DNA from 3 places in the Pseudonocardia sp. NPDC046786 genome. Region 3 is predicted to be linked to each of the others. Evidence: riboswitches for the same ligand, from Rfam matches in the RefSeq annotation. Region 3 holds a riboswitch; each other region holds the start of a gene.

Region 1 (6,114 bases), on a different contig from region 3:
GCGTCACCACCAGCTCCGGTGCGGTGTCGGCGAGCACCTCCAGCTGCCCGGCGGACAGCTCCCCGAGCACCGGGGCCACCCCCACCGCGCCGCCGCCGAGGTCCCCGACGCCGGGCGGTGCGCCGTCGAGCGTTGCGAGATGGTCGTCGCCGGAGCCATCTCGCAACGCTCGGCCGCCGGTTCCCAGCAGCGCGGCGATCCGGTCGGGGGCGTCGTGGAGCTCGGCGGTGCGCCAGGTGCCGGTGTCCAGGGTCAGGAACGCCTGCGCGGCGTCCAGCAGCAGGGCGGGGGCGCCGGCCCGGGGGCTGACCAGGCCGGTCCCGGTCCCGGCGACGACGAGCTCGCCGTCGTCCGGGGAGGTGGCCCGCCAGCACAGGTCGGGCCGCTCGCCGGCGACGTCGCCGCGGCCGTCGTCGAGGGCGAACAGGAACCGGCCGGACAGCCGGGCGAGCCCCGGCCGGGCGCACAGCCCGCGGTCCAGCGCGGCGGCCAGCCCGCGCACGTCGGCGAGTCCGCCGGTGATCCCGGACAGCGGCGAGGCCAGGATGTTCCGGACCCGCTCGTGGGTGGTCGAGGGCAGCAGCCCGGCCTCGGCGAGCTCCCGGACCGGCCGCGGATCGGCCGGATCGAGGCCGCGCAGCTGCAGGTTCCCGCGCGAGGTGAGGTGCACCGATCCGTCACCGGCCCGGGCGGCGAGCGCCCCGACCGCGCGCAGCGCCGGCGCGGGGGCCACGCCGCCGGGCAGCCGGACCCTGGCCAGCGCGCCGTCCGCCGCGAGATGCGGCGACACGACGCCCGGGCAGGCGTCGGCGCGGGTACGGGCGGTCGTCGGCACGCCGGTCACTGTAGGCACACCGGGACCCGCGGGGCGCCCGCGCGGGGCGGCGGCATCGGTCACACGCCGGGCGCGGACCAGGTCAGGCCGGGTCGGGCAGGTGCCTGCGCGCCCCGGCGTAGCTGTCGTCGAACCGGACCGGGGTGACCCGCACCGGGGTGGACGCGTCGAACGCCTCGATCATCTGCCCGTCGCCCGCGTAGATCGCGACGTGGGTGGCGGGCGAGTTCCAGAACAGCAGGTCGCCGGGCCGCAGGTCGTCCTTCCCGACGGCCCGGCCGCCGATCGCCTGGTCGGACGCGTCCCGGCCGATCGTGATCCCGTGCAGCTCGTGCACCAGCCCGGTCAGCCCGGAGCAGTCCGGCGCGAACCCGGAGCGGCCGCCCCACAGGTAGGGCCGGTCCAGGAACAGCCGCGCGGTGCCGACCAGGTCCTCTCCGGTCGCCGGTCCCGGCCCGCCGATCCGCAGGTGCGCCGCGTCGATCCAGGCGGTGCCGCCGCCGGGCAGCGACACCTGCACGCCGCCGGAGTCGCCGGAGAGCACCGGCAGCCGGGTGCCCGCGCTGATCTCGCGGAGCCGCTCGGTGCGCGTCTCCTCGGCGTAGAGCCAGGTGGTGGCGACCTCGTCGACGGTGCCCGCGGGCAGCGCCGCGGTGAGCCCGGCGAACGCGACACCGGTGGTGAGCTGGGCGGACGGGATCCAGCCCGGATAGCCGCGGTCGTACTTCGCGCTGGGCTGGCCGGGGACCGCGACCCGGGTCCAGTCGTCCCGGCGCTCCAGCACCTGCACCGGGGCGCCGTAGAGGACCTGGGTCTGGGTGCGGGACGCGGTGGTCAGCTCGCGCCGGTCGGCGGCGGTCATCGAACCGAGCCAGGCTGCCGGGTCGGCCGGCGCGGCGACGGCGGAGCGGTCCATCTCCCGGGGGCTGGTGGGGGAGGTCCACACGGTGGCGACCGAGACGCCGATGTACGCCCGATCGGCGAGGACGTCCGGCACCGCCGCCTGCGCCGCGGGCAGGGTGAGCGCCGTGACCAGCACCGTGCCGAGCAGCACGGTGAGGATGCGTCGGGTCACGGTGGCTCCCGCCGGTGGAGGTGGGTCGTGCCGGGAGAGCGTCGACCGGGGTACGGGTCCGGGCAAGCAGGCGCACCGGGGAGTCCCCCGACGGGGTCAGCGGGCGGCGAGTCCTCCCCGGGGCGGCCGGAACCCCGGGCGCGTCCGGCGCAGATCCGCCGGAACCTCCGCGGTCGTCGTCGCTCGGCGCGATGATGCGGCGATCCCGCTGTTCGGCGCGGGAGCGCGAGAGGGTGGAGCGATGGCCCTGCTGCCCGCGTCCTGGAGATCGGCACGGCCACCGGCTACGACGCCGCGATCCTCTGCGCGGGCTGGTGGGCGCCGAGCGGGTCACCACCGTCGAGCTGCACCCCGACCCGGCCGCGACCGCCCGCGAGCGCCTCGCTGCAGCAGGTCTGCGCCCGACGGTGGTGACCGGTGACGGCGCCGTCGGGGTCCCGCATGGGGCGCCGTCCGACCGCATCATCGCCACCTGCGGCGCGCCCCGGGTCCCCGGTGCGTGGGTGTCCCAGCTCGCCGACGGCGGCCGGATCGTGGTCGACCTGCGCAGCGAGTCCAGCAGCGGGCTCATCGTGCTCGACAGGAGCGACCCCGAGCACGTGTCGGGTCGGTTCACCGGCCGTCCCGGACACTTCATGTGGATGCGCCCCGATCCGGACCATCCGCTGCGCGACCCCGCGGCCGGGCCGCACGTCCGGGCCCACGACGAGCGCACCACGGTCCGCGACGTCGCGGACCATCCCGACGAGCTGGACCGGCCAGTTCTGCGCACCCTCGTCGGGATCGACCTGCCCGAGGTCGAGATGCTCATGACCGGAGTCCGGTCTCTCTACTCCGGCGACGGCTCCTGGGCGCAGCTCACCGACGACGCCTCCACCGTCGCCCAGGGTGGGCCCCGTCGGCTGTGGGGCCGCGTCGAGACGCTCGCCGGGATCTGGCGGCAGCTCGGCTCACCCGACACCGACCGGTACGGGGTCACGGTCTCGAGCGGGGGCCGGCACGTGTTCTGGCTGGACGCCCCATCGACCGCCCTGCCGGAGGGGATCGGCCCACGACCGATCCCGCAGGGCGATCTCCTGTCCGGGTGAGCAGACCGGCCTCCAGCGGCGCCCGCCACGACGGCCGGGGTGACCGGCGGCACCCGTGCCGAGCGCCACGGCGGTGCACGGTTCCTTGACGGGGGACCGGCCCGTTGCGGAAGGTGATCGGACAACCGAAGACGGCGGGTGGGATCAGGAAGCCGGTGCGAGTCCGGCGCGGTCCCGCCACTGTGATCCCTGCGGACCCTCGTGGACCGCCGGGGCAGCCAGACACTGGCCCCATCCGCCGCGCCACCTCCGTCCGGGACGAGGATCCCGAGGAAGGTACGCCGATGACGCGCGCCCGCACGCCCCGCACCGGGACCGCCCGGTGATCCTGCTCCTGTCCACCTCGGACACCGACCTGCTCTCCGCCCGCGCCGGCGGGGCGGACTACCGCCTCGCCAACCCGAACCGGGTGCTGCTCGACGAGCTGGCCGCGATGGCCGACGCGGCCGACGTCGTCGTCGTCCGGGTGCTCGGCGGCTACCGCTACTTCGAGGAGGGCCTGGACCTGCTGCGGGCCCGGTCCACGCCGCTGGTCTGCCTGGGCGGTGAGATGGCGCCGGACGCGGAGATGATGGAGCTCTCCACCGTGCCCGCCGGCGTCGCCGCCGAGGCGCACACCTACCTCGCGCAGGGCGGCACCGAGAACCTGCGGCAGCTGCACGCGTTCCTGTCCGACACGGTGCTGCTCACCGGCGAGGGCTTCGCGCCGCCGGTGGAGCTGCCCGAGTGGGGCGTGCTGGACCGCCCCGACACCGGCACCGGCACCGGCACCGGGATCGGGACCGGACCCACCGTGGCGGTGCTCTTCTACCGGGCGCAGTTCCTGGCCGGGAACACCGCCTACGTCGAGGCGCTCTGCGACGCGATCTCCGCGAAGGGCGCGACACCGCTGCCGATCTGGTGCGCCTCGCTGCGCCAGGCCCCGGCCGGGCTGCTGGAGCGGCTGCGTGGCGCCGACGCGATGGTCGTCACCGTGCTCGCCGCGGGCGGCACCAAGCCGGCGTCCGCGCAGGCCGGCGGCGAGGACGAGGAGTGGGACGTCACCGAGCTGGCCGCGCTCGACGTCCCGATCCTGCAGGGCCTGTGCCTGACCTCGTCCCGGGAGACCTGGGAGTCCAACGACGACGGCCTGTCCCCGCTCGACGTCGCCACCCAGGTCGCCGTCCCCGAGTTCGACGGCCGGCTGATCACCGTCCCGTTCTCGTTCAAGGAGACCGACGACGACGGCCTGTCCGTCTACGTCCCGGACCCCGAGCGGGCCGCCCGGGTCGCCGGGATCGCGGTCAACCACGCCAACCTCGGCCGGATCCCGAACGCCGACAAGAAGATCGTGCTGATGCTGTCGGCGTACCCGACCAAGCACGCCCGGATCGGGAACGCGGTCGGTCTGGACACCCCGGCCTCGACGGTCGCGCTGCTGCGCACGATGGCCGCCGCCGGGTACGAGACCGGCGGGTTCCCGGGTGTCGAGGCAGGCGACGGCGACGCGCTGATGCACGCGCTGATCGAGGCCGGCGGGCAGGACCCGGACTGGCTCACCGAGGAGAAGCTCGCCGGGAACCCGATCCGGATCTCCGCCTCGACCTACCGCAGCTGGTTCGGCACGCTTCCGCAGGACCTCCGCGACGGCGTCGTCGAGCACTGGGGCGAGCCGCCGGGCGAGCTGTACGTGCACGACGACCACATCGTCGTCGCCGCGCTGCGCAGCGGGAACGTCACGCTGATCGTGCAGCCGCCGCGCGGGTTCGGGGAGAACCCGGTCGCGATCTACCACGATCCGGACCTGCCGCCGTCGCACCACTACCTGGCCGCGTACCGCTGGCTGGCGGCGCCGGAGTCCGACGGCGGGTTCGGCGCGCACGCGATCGTGCACATCGGCAAGCACGGGAACCTGGAGTGGCTGCCGGGCAAGACACTGGGCATGTCGGCGTCCTGCGGCACCGACGCCGTGCTCGGCGACCTGCCGCTGATCTACCCGTTCCTGGTGAACGACCCGGGGGAGGGCACCCAGGCCAAGCGCCGGGCGCACGCCACCCTGGTCGACCACCTCATCCCGCCGATGGCCCGGGCCGAGAGCTACGGCGATATCGCCCGGCTGGAGCAGCTGCTCGACGAGCACGCCAACATCTCCGCGCTCGACCCGGCGAAGCTGCCCGCGATCCGCCAGCAGATCTGGACGCTGATGACGGCCGCGAAGATGCACCACGACCTGGGCCTGGAGGAGCGCCCGGACGAGGACGTCTTCGACGACATGCTGATGCACGTCGACGGCTGGCTCTGCGAGATCAAGGACGTGCAGATCCGGGACGGCCTGCACGTGCTGGCTCTCGCCCCGGCCGGTGAGCAGCGGATCGACCTGGTGCTCGCCGTGCTGCGGGCCCGGCAGATGTGGGGCGGCGAGCAGTCCGTGCCCGGGCTGCGGCAGGCGCTCGGGCTGGTCGAGGACGGCTCCGAGACCGGTGCCCGAACGGACGCCGTCGAGACCGTCGCCCGCGCGCTGGTCGCCGGGATGGAGGCCCGGGACTGGGATCCGGGAGCGGTCGACGACGTCGCCGCCGAGCACTGCGGTACTGGCGGTACCGCCGGTACTGCCGGTCCGGCCGTCCGGCCCGCTGCGGCGGCGGCACTCCCCGGCGTCGACGACGGCGCGGTGCGTGCGGTGCTGCGCTTCGCCGCCGTCGAGGTGGTGCCCCGGCTGGACGCCACCGCGCACGAGCTGGACCGGGTGCTGCACGCCCTGGACGGCGGCTTCATCCCGGCCGGCCCGTCCGGCTCGCCGCTTCGCGGACTGGTGAACGTGCTGCCGACCGGCCGGAACTTCTACTCGGTCGACCCGAAGGCCGTCCCGTCGAAGCTGGCCTGGGAGACCGGGCAGGCGATGGCCGAGTCGCTGGTCGAGCGCTACCGCGCCGACCACGGCGAGTACCCGCGCTCGGTCGGCCTGTCGGTGTGGGGGACCAGCGCGATGCGGACCTCCGGCGACGACGTCGCCGAGGTGTTCGCGCTGCTCGGCGTCCGCCCGGTGTGGGACGACGCGTCGCGCCGGGTCCGCGATCTCGAGGTGATCGGGCTCGACGAGCTGGGCCGCCCCCGGGTCGACGTCACCGTCCGCATCT
Region 2 (6,114 bases), on a different contig from region 3:
AGGTCATCGACGCCTCGAAGATTCCGTACGGCCGGGCGATGACCCAGGAGAAGATCAACGAGCTGCTGGTGGAGCATGCCAGGGCCGGGAAGTTCGTGGTGCGGCTCAAGGGCGGCGACCCGTTCGTCTACGGCCGCGGGTTCGAGGAGGTGCAGGCGTGCGCCGCTGCCGGGGTGCCGGTCACCGTCGTCCCGGGCATCACCAGCGCGTTCGCCGCGCCCGCCGTCGCCGGGACACCGGTGACGCACCGCGGGGTGGCGCACGAGATCGTCGTCGTCTCCGGGCACGTCGCGCCGGAGGACCCGCGCAGCCTCACCGACTGGACGGCGCTCGGCCGGATGACCGGCACCATCGTGCTGATGATGGCGGTGGAGCGGCTCGGCCGGTTCGCCGAGGTCCTCGTCGAGCACGGCCGCGACCCGGCGACCCCGGTGCTGATCGTGCAGGACGGCACCACCCGGATCCAGCGGACCGTGCGGGCGACCCTGGCGACGGCCGCCGAGGTCGCCGCCGCGGAGGAGGTCAGCCCGCCCGCGATCGTGGTGATCGGCCCGGTCGCCGGGCTGGAGGCCCCCGTCGGACCGTGACGCCGGTCCTCCACCCGCAGGCTCGCCGACGCCGCCGCGCTGCGGATGGGCCCCGACGTCGATCCGCAGCTCCCGGTGCTGATCGCCTCGATGGCGATGGCCGCCGTCCGCACCGGCATGGAGAACTGGGCGCGCTCGACCGACGCCGGCGACTCCCCGTTGCCCCACGTGGAGCGCGCGGTCGCGCTACTCCGGACGGTGTTCAGCTGAGCGGAGACCCCCACATGTCCCAGTCCACCCGCGCTGGCCGTGCTCGCCCTGATCGACACCGGGACCGGCTACTCCACCGGGCTGCTGCCCGCACTGATCGTGTCCGGCGTCGGCCAGGGCATGACCTCCAGCACCTCGATGAGCAGCGCCACCCGCGACCTGCCCGCCGACCAGGTCGGGGTCGCCCCGGCCACCACCAACGTCATGCAGCAGCTCGGCGGTTCGCTCGGCACGGCGGCGCTGTCCACCGTCGCCGCGACGGTCGCCGTCGCCGTCGCCGCCGGTGGCGGGGCGGAGGCCACCGTGCAGGGCTGCGCCGCGGCCTTCACGGTCGCGTCCGGGCTGTCCCTGGTGACCGCGCTGGCCTGCCTGTTGGTGATCCCTCCCGGGCGCAGGCCGGCGCCGGAGCCCCGGCCGTGACGACCGTGCCCGGCTCCTCCCGGGTGCTGTGCTTCGGCGACTCCAACACCTACGGGATCGTCCCGGGGAGCGGGCCAGGTACGCCGCCGGCGTGCGCTGGCCGGGGGTGCTGCAGCAGCTGCTCGGCGCCGGTCACGACGTCGTCGAGGAGGGGCTCCCCGGGCGCACCACCGATCTCCAGGACACGATCCTCGGCCGGCCCGGCCGCGCCGGGCTACTTCACCGCCTGCGTGGACAGCCACCTGCCGCTGGACGTGATCGTCCTGATGCTCGGCACGAACGACCTGCGGACCCGCTACGCCCGCACCCCGGACGACGTCGCCCGCGCGCTCGGCCGCTACCTGGACCATCCGGCCGGGTCCGCGGCGACGCTCGGGCTGCCGGCGCCGCGGTTCGTGGTCGTCGCGCCGCCGCCGATGGACGGGACCGCCGAGCGGTTCGTCGCGTCGATGCCCCCCGGGGGCTACGACGCGGCCTCGGCCGCCGCGTCACGACGGCTCGCCGGGCCGCTGCGCGCGCTGGCGGCCGCCGGTGGTCACGCGTTCCTCGATGCGGCCCCGATCACCCGGACCGGGATAGCCGGCTGCCATCTCGATGCGGACTCGCACCGGCGGTTGGCCGGTGCGCTGGTCCCGGTGGTGCGGGACCTCGCCGCCGGGCAGGCGTCACCGTCACTCGTTGTTGACCCCCCGACCGGCTCGTGATGGGCTGACCCGGACGACGGTGCAGGAAGCCGGTGCGAGTCCGGCGCGGTCCCGCCACTGTCACCGGGGAGCGCTCCCCACCCCGCAGGCCACTGCCCGGCGAGGGTGGGAAGGCGGGGGAGCGCGTCGATCCGGGAGCCAGGAGACTGGCCGTCGTCGCAGGAGTTCCCACTGTTGAGGGCGCGGACCCTCGAGGAGGACATTGCGATGAGCGTCGACCCGCTCCCCACCCTGGTCGTTCTCGGCACCGAGCCGGCCGGTGAGTCGGCCGGGCACGGGCTGGAGGGCCTGCTCGCGGACGCCGACACCGTCTTCACGTTCCCCCGCGGGCCGGAGTCGGTGGCCCTGTTCTACGCCGAGGCGTGGCGGGTCGAACGGATCTCCCCGCGCGACGCGGTCGGCCGGATCACCGCCTGGGCCGGCGACCACCCGGCCGGCAACGGGGTGCTGCTGGTGGCGGGCGAGCCCGCCGCTGACGTCGCGCTGGGCGCGGTGCTCGACGGCCTCGCCCGCACCGCACCCGGACTCGGGATCCGGGTCGCCGCGGGCACCCGGGTCGCCCCGCCGCACCGGAGCCCGCTGATCGGCTGAGCGCCGGTCGGCCGAGCCTGGTCAGCAGAGCGCCGGTCGGCCGAGCCCGCTGGTCGGCTGAGCGTTGATCGGCCGGGTCCGCTGATCGGCCGGGCCCGGTCCGGCCGGTTCACCCGGCCGGCCGCCAGCTCAGGAGCGGATCGGCGCGGGTCAGCTGCGGATCGGCGGCGTCCAGCGTGCGGGTGCGGCCCGGCCCGGTCAGCGCGGTCTCGAACCGGACGGTGACCCGGCCGTGCCCGGCGCCCTGTACCCAGCCGTGGCCGTGTTCGGGATGGCCGACGTCGTCGCCGGCCCGCCACGGCCGGTCGTCGCCGGGCGGCTCCCCGGGAGCCGCCCGGCCGGCCGGCTCCTCCCCGGGCACCGCCGGGTGCCCCGCCGGCTCCTCGACCGCCACCGGCGTGCTCATCCGCCCGGCCGCAGCGCCGCTCGGGGCCGCTGTGCCGGGGGCCTCGCCTCCCGGGGCCGCCCTGCCCGGTCCCGTGCCGTCCGGGTCCACCGGGGCCGCGCGCCACCCCTGTGCCGAGGGCACCGCGTCGAACAGGGCCAGCGGCGGCTCCTCGCCGAAGCCCGACACCGACACCCCGAGCAGCCGCACCCCGCCCTCGCCGACCGCGGTGTCGGCGAGCCGGCGGGCCACCGCGACCAGCGTGGCGAGGTCCCGGCTGGGGAACGGTGTCGTCTCCGACCGGGTGTGGGTGACGAAGTCGCCGGTGCGCGCCTTGACGGTGACGGTGCGCGCGGCCCGGCCGTCGGCGACCAGCCTGCGGTGCACCGCCACGCAGATCGACTCGACGGCGGCGTGCACCGCGGACATCGCGGTCAGGTCGGTGTCGAAGGTGGTCTCGGCGCTGATCTGCTTGGCCGCGCCGCGCGGGGCGACCGGCCGGTCGTCGATCCCGCGGGCCAGGCGGTGCAGCTCGGTGCCCATCGCCGTGCCCAGCACCCCGGTGACCTCCCGGCCGTCCATCGCGGCGAGCTGGCCGATCGTCTCGATCCCGATCCGGCGCAGCGCCTCGCCGGACACCGGCCCGATGCCCCACAGCGAGCGCACCGGCAGCGGATCGAGCACGGCGCCCTGCTCGGCGTGCGCGACGACCCGCAGCCCGTCCGGCTTCGCCAGCTCGGAGGCGATCTTGGCGATCTGCTTGCCGGAGCCCGCGCCGACCGAGGCGGGCAGCCCGGTCCGCTCCCGGACCGCCGCGCGCAGCCGGGTGCCGAAGTCCCGCACGGTGTCCGGCGAGGCGCCGGCCAGCGCCGGGGGCTCGATGAACGCCTCGTCCACCGAGACCGGTTCGAGGACCGGCGAGAACTCGGCGAGCACCGCCATCACCTCGTCCGAGACCGCTTTGTACAGCGGGAACCGGGGCGGCAGCACGGTGGCGTGCGGGCAGCGCCGCCGGGCCTGCCCCATCGGCATCGCCGAGCGCGCCCCGAACACCCGCGCCTGGTAGCTGGCGCCCGCGACGACGCCGCGCGGCCCCGCCCCGCCGACCAGCACCGGACGGTCGGCGAGGGTGGGCCGGGTCAGCTGCTCGACGGAGGCGAAGAACGCGTCCATGTCGAGGTGCAGCACCCAGCGCGCCCCGGTCGCGCCCGGCCGGTCCGGCGAGCTCACCCGCCCATGGTGCCCCGGACCACCGACAGGACCGCGTCGCCGTCGGAGACCGTGATCAGCGGCACGTCGGCACCGGCGCCGGCGACGGCTCCGGGATGGTCCGGGTGCGGGGTGTCGATGTCGGCGAGCCACCACGAGCCGGTCGCGTCCGGCCAGTGCAGGACCCGCGCCGGGTCGCCGGGCGCGGACAGCGTGATGGCGTCCATCGGCGCGGACAGCCCGTCGCCGGTGGCCTTGAGCAGGGCCTCCTTGCGGGTCCAGGTGACCAGGAACCCGGCCGGGCCGGGCAGTCCCCGCTCGCGCTCGCCGGGGGACAGTGCGTGCCGGGCCAGCCCCTCCAGCCCGGTCAGCTCGCGGTGCTGCTCGACGTCGACGCCGACCGGGCCGGGCCCCAGCGCCACCCCGACCAGCGCGCCGGAGTGGGTCAGCGAGAAGCCGGGGGCGGCGTCGCCGTGCCCGGCGAGTCGCGGCTTGCCGTGCGGCTTCCCGCAGCGGCAGGTGCGGTCCATGTCGATCGACGCCGGATCGGCGCCCAGGTGCTCCGCCAGCACCAGCCGGGCCAACGCGTGCGCGGCCAGGTAACGGGCCCGGTCCCCGGCGCGGCGCAGCGCCGCCATCCGCTCGCGCTCGTGCGCGTCCAGCAGGGCCACGAGATCGGGCCGCCCACCGGGATCGGTCGGGGCGGCCCACCACACGGTCACGGTCACGGCGTCCAGCCTCGCACGCGCCGGCCGATCACGGATCGGGAACCCGGACGGTCGCGCGGCGACCGTTCCGGTGCCCGATCCGTGATCAGCGTGGCTCAGCCGCTGCGCCGGGCGGCGAAGTCCGTTCGGACGTGCGCGGGCTTCGCGTGCGGCGCCGGGCCGGTGAGGCGGGGGGCCGCCGGACCGGTGCCGGTGTCCTCCACCGGGCGGCCGCGGCGGGCCGCTCGGCGCTCGGCGCGGTTGGCCGGCTGCGGCGCCGGAGCGGTTCCGGACGATCGGGACGGGGTGGTGCGCATACGGGCCTCCAACAGGTCGGGTCGGGCAGGGGCGGTCGCACGGACCGGGGGCCGGTGACGCACTGCCGGACGCAGGGAAGCCGGAGGGACGGCGCAGCATCGGTTCCGGGCCTGCGTGCGTGGGACGTCACGGGCCGGCGGGAGCGCGGACGGTCGTCCGCGGGCCGCTCAGAGGAACCGGATCAGCATGACGGCGACGATAGGCCGGGCCCGGCCGGCGGTCCACCGGTTTTCCGCGGCTACCGTCGGCCCGGTGGACGCGCATGACACGGACCTGGTGGTGGTCGGCGGCGGCATCGCCGGCGTCTCGGTGGCGTACGAGCTGGCCGCGCACGGCCGCGTCGTGCTGCTGGAGGCGGAGGCGGACATGCCGGTGCACTCCACCGCACGGTCCGCGGCGACCTACATCCCCGGGCACGGGTCCGGCCCGTTCCGGGCGCTGATCGACGCGTCCGGGCCGAGGTTCGGCGCGCTGCAGACCGAGCTGGACACGCCGCCGCTGCTGTCCCCGCGCCCGGTGCTGCACCTCGGCGACGACGACGCGGGCGCCGCCGGGATCGCGGCGATGCTCGACGAGCAGCGCGGCGAGCCGCACGCCCCGGTCGAGCTGGATCCGGCCGAGGCGCTGCGGCGGGCACCGGTCCTGCGCCGGGCGCCGCGCGCCGCCGCCTGGACCGCCGGATCGGCCGACATCGACGCGATCGCCCTGCACGACGGCTACCGGCGTGGCCTGCGGGCCCGCGGCGGCACGGTGCTGCGCGGCGCCCGGGTGACCGCGGTGACCCGGGACGGCGCCGGCTGGCGGGTGGCGACGGCGGCCGGGCACCGGGTGCGGGCCGCCGCCGTCGTCGATGCGGCCGGCTCGTGGGCCGACGAGATCGCCGGGCTCGCCGGGGTGCCCCGGGCCGGGCTCACCCCGCTGCGCCGGACGATCGCGGCCTGTCCGGTGCCGGACCCGGCCGCGCTGCGGGTGGCCGGCGCCCC
Region 3 (6,114 bases):
GGCCGCGAGGTCCCGGGTGTTGTTCGAGGTCAGCAGCACGTAGGGGCGGTGCTTCGCGAGGAACGTCCCGACCTCGGGCACCGAGATCTGGTACTCGCCCAGGGTCTCCAGCAGCACCGCCTCGAGCGCCTCGTCGGCCCGGTCGACCTCGTCGATCAGCAGCACGCACGGCTGCTCGGACCGGATGGCCTCGAGCAGCGGGCGCGGCGCCAGGAACCGCTCGGAGAAGAAGACGCTCTCCTGCGAACCGATCCGGTCGACGGCCGACGCCAGGTCCGGCGCGTCCTCGACGACCTGCCCGATCTTCTCGCGCAGGATCTGGGTGTACATGAGCTGCTTGCCGTAGTCCCACTCGTAGAGGGCCTTGGTCTCGTCCTGGCCCTCGTAGCACTGCAGCCGCAGCAGCCGGCGCCCGGTGGCCAGCGCGAGCATCTTCGCCAGCTCGGTCTTGCCGACGCCGGCGGGCCCCTCCAGCAGCAGCGGCTTGTCCAGCCGGGTGAGCAGGAAGACCGTGGTCGCGAGCCGGGTGTCGGCGATGTAGCCCTGCTCGCGCAGGGTCTCCACGACCTCGTCGACGGACTCGAACGGCGCCGTGTTCGGGACGGGGCTCTCAGCGCTCGTGGAGCCGGGAACGGGAGTCACGCTGGGAATCTCCTTCACAGGCCGCACCGGAGGTGGGTGCGGCGGGCCGCGCAGCCGACGGGCCCACCCGTGGCGAGTATGACCTCGCACGGAGTGGGCCCGCAGGCGCGAACGGGTCGGGCTGATCGGACGATCAGGTGAGCAGGTCGTCCAGGTCGCCGTTGATGGAGTGCTCGACGACCGGGCGGACGGTCTCGAAGGTGCACTCCTTCGGGTTGCCCGGGGTGCAGGCGTCACCCAGGACGTGGTTGGTGATCCGGTCGACGTCCGCCGCGTCGCCGATGATGGTCGGCGCGTTCTCGTAGAACTTGGTCGGGCCGACCCCGAGCCGGTTCTTCGAGTAGGTGTCCTGCTTGACATCGGCGAACTTCTCCGGGATGCCCACGTCGCGCAGCAGCCGGATGGACGCGGCGAGCGCGGCGTCGGCGGCCTGCGGCTTGGTCATGCCGCTGGTGTCGATGCCCATCGCCTCGGCGATGTCGGCGAACCGCTCGTAGGCGACCGGCATGTTGAACGCCCACACCCGCGGCAGCGCGATGGCGTTGTTCAGGCCGTGGTGGGTGTCGTAGAAGGCCGACACCGCGTGCGAGATCGAGTGGATGATCCCCAGGCCACCGGAGTTGAACGCCTGCGCGGCGATGTACTGCGCGTACATCATGCCCTCGCGGCCGGCCAGGTCCTGGCCGTTCCACACGGCCTGGCGCAGGCTCTGCGAGGTCAGCTTGATGGCGTGCAGCGCGTTGCCCAGCGACGGCTGGAAGTTCAGCCGGGACACGTAGGGCTCGGAGGCGTGCGCGAGCACGTCGAAGCCGCACTGCGCGGTGTAGTCGATCGGGCAGTCGTAATAGAGCACCGGGTCGTCGATCGCCAGGGTGGTGACCGAGGCGTCGTCGAACGCGACGTACTTGTGCGGGTTGTCCGGGTCCGTCGTGGTGTCGGTGATCACGTACGCCCAGGAGGTCTCGGAGCCGGTGCCGGCCGTCGTCGAGACCGCGATGTGCGGCGGGTTCGCCGGGTTCTCGGACTTGTTGAAGCCCTCGAACTCGTTGACGTTGCGGCCGTCGTGGGCGACCGAGACGCGCGCGCCCTTGCAGGCGTCGTGCGAGGAGCCGCCGCCGATGGAGACGAACGAGTCGCACTTGTTCTGCTGGTAGAGGCCCACAGCGTCCATGACGTTGTAGTCCTTGGGGTTCGACTCGACCTGGTCGTACACGACGACCTCGAGGCCGTGGTACTTCATCGACTCGACGATCTTGTGGACGATGTCGGTGCCGCGCAGGCCGGACGTCATGACCAGGGTCTTCTTGAAGCCCAGCTTGAGGGCCTCCGGGCCGATGAGCTCGTGCGAGCCGGGACCCAGCAGCGCCCTGGGGAACGGGTGGAACTCCTTGATGGGGAACGGCTTGAGCAGCTCGTCTACCTGCATGTCAGCCCTTTCTGCGGCAGGCGGATGGGTCGAGCCGCACGCTAGGACCGGTTGTGGCCCCGGGCACAGAGGTGATCGCGATTACTCCTCGGCAGACCAGGCAGGAAACCCGTCTGAACGGAGGGGTGCAGGGATAGGTCGCCCTCGACCCCGAGCGGGGAGGGCGAACGTGTTGCCAGAGTATGGCAACAGTGAGGAGAAGGCAACAGTCCGCCGATCGCGTCCGGTGGGTTATGGTCGGTCCGCCGACGGTTCGTGCCGGTCCCCGCGGGGGCCGGCACGGGACAACAGGGAACCCGGTGTGAATCCGGGACTGCCCCGCAGCGGTGAGTGGGAACGACAGTCGTCATCAGCACTGGGAACCGACCCGGGAAGCGACGGCCGGTAGGCACGAGCACGGCGCCCACGAGTCCGAATACCTGCCGCCGGTGCGCGCGCCGACCGGCGTGCGCGGATCCGTGGCCTCGAGGGAGGGCCCAGCGGACGACCGGGTGACCACCGTGCCCGCCGGCGCCATCGCGCGTCCGGTGCGGGCCCGCCCGGACCGTGCCGTCGTGCCCCTCTCCGGCGGTGACGGGTCCTCCACCGCGCTCGCGAGGAGAGAGGGCTGTGACCATGGCGAAACCTGTGTCATCCGTGTCCACCACCGGCAGCACCGTGCTGGGGTACCCCAGGATCGGGCCGCACCGGGAGCTGAAGCGCGCGACCGAGGCGTTCTGGGCCGGCCGGTCCGACGTCTCCGCGCTGCACGAGGTGGCGGCCGGTCTGCGCCGCGACACCTGGACCACGCTGCGGGACGCGGGACTGGACCAGGTCCCCGGCAACACGTTCTCGTTCTACGACCACGTCCTGGACACCGCGCTCGCCGTCGGCGCCGTCCCGGAGCGCTTCGCCGGCATCACCGACCCGCTGCAGCGGATGTTCGCGATGGCCCGCGGCCGCACCGGCGCGCCGGCCTGCGAGATGACCAAGTGGTTCGACACGAACTACCACTACCTGGTGCCCGAGATCGGCCCGGAGACCCGGCTCGCGCCCGGCTCGCGCACGGCGCTCGAGGAGTTCCGGGAGGCGCTGCGCTCCGGCGTCGTGACCCGCCCGGTGCTGGTCGGCCCGGTGACCCTGCTGCTGCTCTCGAAGCCCGCCGAGGGTGCGCCCGAGGGGTTCCGGCCGCTGGACCTGCTCGGCCCGCTGGTCGAGGTCTACCGGGACCTGCTCGCCGAGCTGGCCGACGCCGGTGCCGAGTGGGTGCAGCTGGACGAGCCGGCGTTCGCCGCGGACCGCTCCGAGGACGAGATCGCCGCGCTGCGCCGGGCCTACGACCGGCTCGCGGCCGCGCCGCGCCGGCCGAAGATCCTGGTCGCGTCCTACTTCGGCGAGCTCGGCCCGGCGCTGCCGGTGCTCGCCTCGACCGCGGTCGAGGGGCTGGCGCTGGACCTGGTCGCCGGCGCGTCCGACCTGGACGGGATCGACGGCGTCGAGGGGATCGGCGGCAAGCTGGTGCTGGCCGGTGTCGTCGACGGCCGGAACGTGTGGCGGACCGACCTGGACGCCGCGCTGGTCACGGCCTCGCGGCTGGTCGGCGTCGCGGGCCGGGTGGAGATCTCGACGTCGTGCTCGCTGCTGCACGTCCCCTACGACCTGTCGGTGGAGACGTCGCTGCCCGCCGACGTCGTCGACATGCTCGCCTTCGCCCGGCAGAAGGTCGACGAGGTGGTGCTGCTCGGCCGGGCGCTGCACGGGGGCCGGGCCGCGGTCGCGGCCGAGTTCGACGCCGCACGGGAGACCCGGGAGCGGGTCGCGGCGGCCGCTCGGCGGGACGCGACGGTCCGGTCCCGGCTGGCCGAGCTGGGTGCCGACCACTACCGGCGCGGCGCGGCCGACGTGCGGGCGAAGGTGCAGCGCGAGGCGCTGGGCCTGCCCGACGTCCCGACCACCACGATCGGCTCGTTCCCGCAGACCACCGAGATCCGCAAGGACCGGGCGGCCCACCGGGCCGGCCGGATCGACGATGCCGAGTACACCGGGCGGATGCGCGGGGAGATCGCCCGCGTGGTGGCGCTGCAGGAGCAGATCGGGCTGGACGTGCTGGTGCACGGCGAGCCCGAGCGCAACGACATGGTCCAGTACTTCGCCGAGAACCTGGACGGCTTCGCCACCACCGAGTTCGGCTGGGTGCAGTCCTACGGCTCGCGGTGCGTGCGGCCGCCGATCCTGCACTCCGATGTGTCACGCCGTGCCGGCCGGCCGATCACCGTCGAGTGGGCGACCTACGCGCAGTCGCTGTCGGAGAAGCCGGTCAAGGGCATGCTGACCGGACCGGTGACGATCCTGGCCTGGTCGTTCGTCCGCGACGACCAGCCGCTCGGCGACACCGCCCGGCAGGTCGGGCTGGCCCTGCGCGACGAGGTCGTCGACCTGGAGGCGGCCGGGATCCGGATCATCCAGGTGGATGAGCCCGCGCTGCGCGAGCTGCTGCCGCTGCACGAGCGGGACCGTCCCGGGTACCTGGAGTGGGCGGTGGACGCGTTCCGCATGTCCACCGGCGGGGTGGTGGACGGCACTCAGATCCACACCCACCTGTGCTACTCCGAGTTCGGCGAGGTGGTCGGGGCGATCGATGGGCTGGACGCCGACGTCACCACCGTCGAGGCGGCCCGGTCCCGGATGGAGGTGCTCGCCGACCTGGGGCCGGGCATCCCGCGCGGCCTCGGCCCGGGCGTCTACGACGTGCACTCGCCCGAGGTGCCCGACATCGACGAGCTCGCCGGCCAGCTCACCGCGGCGCTGCGGCACATCGGCCCGGAGCGGCTCTGGGCGAACCCGGACTGCGGGCTGAAGACCCGCGGTGAGCCGGAGACCGTCGCTGCGCTCACCAACCTGGTCGCGGCGGCCCGCCGGGTCCGGGCGCAGACCACCGGCTGACGCCGGTGCGCTCCCGCGGCGCTCCACCGGACCGGCCGTCACGGTGGGCGCCGCGGGGGCATTCCACACGTTCTATTGATTGAACAGGTCTGCAGCTGTAGACACATCTGGTGATCGTGACGACCCCGGGCGTGCGGGTACTGGCCGCCCTGACCACCGCCGCAGCGCTGCTGGCCGGCTGCGGCTCCCCATCGGGCGGTGGGACCCCCGATCCCGCCGGTGCGCTGACCGTGGCGCTGCAGTTCCCGCCCCGCTCCGACTACGCCTTCGACGCCGACGACGGGAAGCTGCTCAGCTACCTGGGCGTCGCCGAGACACTGACCACGGTGGACGACGAGGCCGCGGCCGCACCCGGCCTCGCCACCGGCTGGGAACAGGACGGCGACACGTGGCGGTTCACCCTGCGCCCCGGCGTCGCGTTCCACGACGGCACCCCGCTCACCCCGGAGGTCGTGGTCACCGCGCTGCGCCACGTCGCGGGCGTCGAGGCGCCCCCGCGGTCGATCCGCGGCATCGGGTTCGAGATCGAGGCCGACGGCGCCGACGCCGTGCGGATCAGCACCGCCGAGCCGGACCCGGTCATGCCGCTGCGGATGTCCAGCGGCAACCTCGCGATCCTCGCCCCGGCGGCGTACGCCGGCGGCGGCGCACCCGACTACCTGCGCACCGGAACCGGACCGCTGGTGCTCGACGCGGTGAACGGTGTGGAGTCCGCGGAGCTGCTCCGCAACGACGACTACTGGGGTGAGCCCGCCGGTGCCGCCCGGATCACCGTCCGCTACGTCGAGGACCCGCAGGCCAGGGCGCTCGCCGTGCAGGCCGGTGACGTCCAGTTCGCCGAGGGGCTGCCCGCCGCGCAGCTGGAGCAGGTCCGCTCGGCGGGTGCCGAGGTCGTCGCCTACGAGGGCGCGCGGACGGTGCCGTTGCAGCTCAACCAGTCCCGCGCGCCCTTCGACGACGTCCGGGTGCGCCGGGCGGTGACCGAGGCGATCGACCGGCCGGTGCTGGCCGGTCAGGTGCTCGCGGGCAGCGCGCGACCGGCCGCCGACCTGTTCGGGCCGGCCGTCCCGTGGGGGGCGACCGAGCCGCCGGCCGGGGCCGACGCCGAGCGGGCGCGGACCCTG

Evidence for each region. Region 3 has a riboswitch for cobalamin ahead of metE (5-methyltetrahydropteroyltriglutamate--homocysteine S-methyltransferase). Riboswitches for the same ligand answer to the same signal wherever they lie in the genome.
Region 1: linked by a shared signal. The riboswitch ahead of cobN (cobaltochelatase subunit CobN) and the one ahead of metE (5-methyltetrahydropteroyltriglutamate--homocysteine S-methyltransferase) in region 3 are both predicted to bind cobalamin.
Region 2: linked by a shared signal. The riboswitch ahead of ABZ881_RS05240 (hypothetical protein) and the one ahead of metE (5-methyltetrahydropteroyltriglutamate--homocysteine S-methyltransferase) in region 3 are both predicted to bind cobalamin.

What each region holds. Positions count from the first base shown of each region.
Region 1 covers NZ_JBEYYF010000007.1:203,175-209,288, reverse strand. Annotated here, with positions in the region: gene ABZ881_RS11540 (precorrin-3B synthase) at 1-835, opposite strand, end outside; gene ABZ881_RS11535 (C40 family peptidase) at 918-1,910, opposite strand; gene ABZ881_RS11530 (hypothetical protein) at 2,225-2,998, shown strand; cobalamin riboswitch at 3,101-3,247, shown strand; gene cobN (cobaltochelatase subunit CobN) at 3,321-6,114, shown strand, end outside.
Region 2 covers NZ_JBEYYF010000003.1:289,562-295,675, reverse strand. Annotated here, with positions in the region: gene cobA (uroporphyrinogen-III C-methyltransferase) at 1-587, shown strand, start outside; partial or broken gene ABZ881_RS05255 (TetR family transcriptional regulator) at 615-797, shown strand; gene ABZ881_RS05250 (hypothetical protein) at 837-1,217, shown strand; gene ABZ881_RS05245 (hypothetical protein) at 1,448-1,921, shown strand; cobalamin riboswitch at 1,895-2,091, shown strand; gene ABZ881_RS05240 (hypothetical protein) at 2,129-2,512, shown strand; gene ABZ881_RS05235 (DNA polymerase IV) at 2,622-4,127, opposite strand; gene ABZ881_RS05230 (4'-phosphopantetheinyl transferase superfamily protein) at 4,124-4,834, opposite strand; gene ABZ881_RS05225 (FAD-binding oxidoreductase) at 5,384-6,114, shown strand, end outside.
Region 3 covers NZ_JBEYYF010000011.1:140,175-146,288, reverse strand. Annotated here, with positions in the region: gene ABZ881_RS16085 (MoxR family ATPase) at 1-642, opposite strand, end outside; gene mdo (NDMA-dependent methanol dehydrogenase) at 776-2,068, opposite strand; cobalamin riboswitch at 2,328-2,493, shown strand; gene metE (5-methyltetrahydropteroyltriglutamate--homocysteine S-methyltransferase) at 2,684-4,990, shown strand; gene ABZ881_RS16070 (ABC transporter substrate-binding protein) at 5,101-6,114, shown strand, end outside.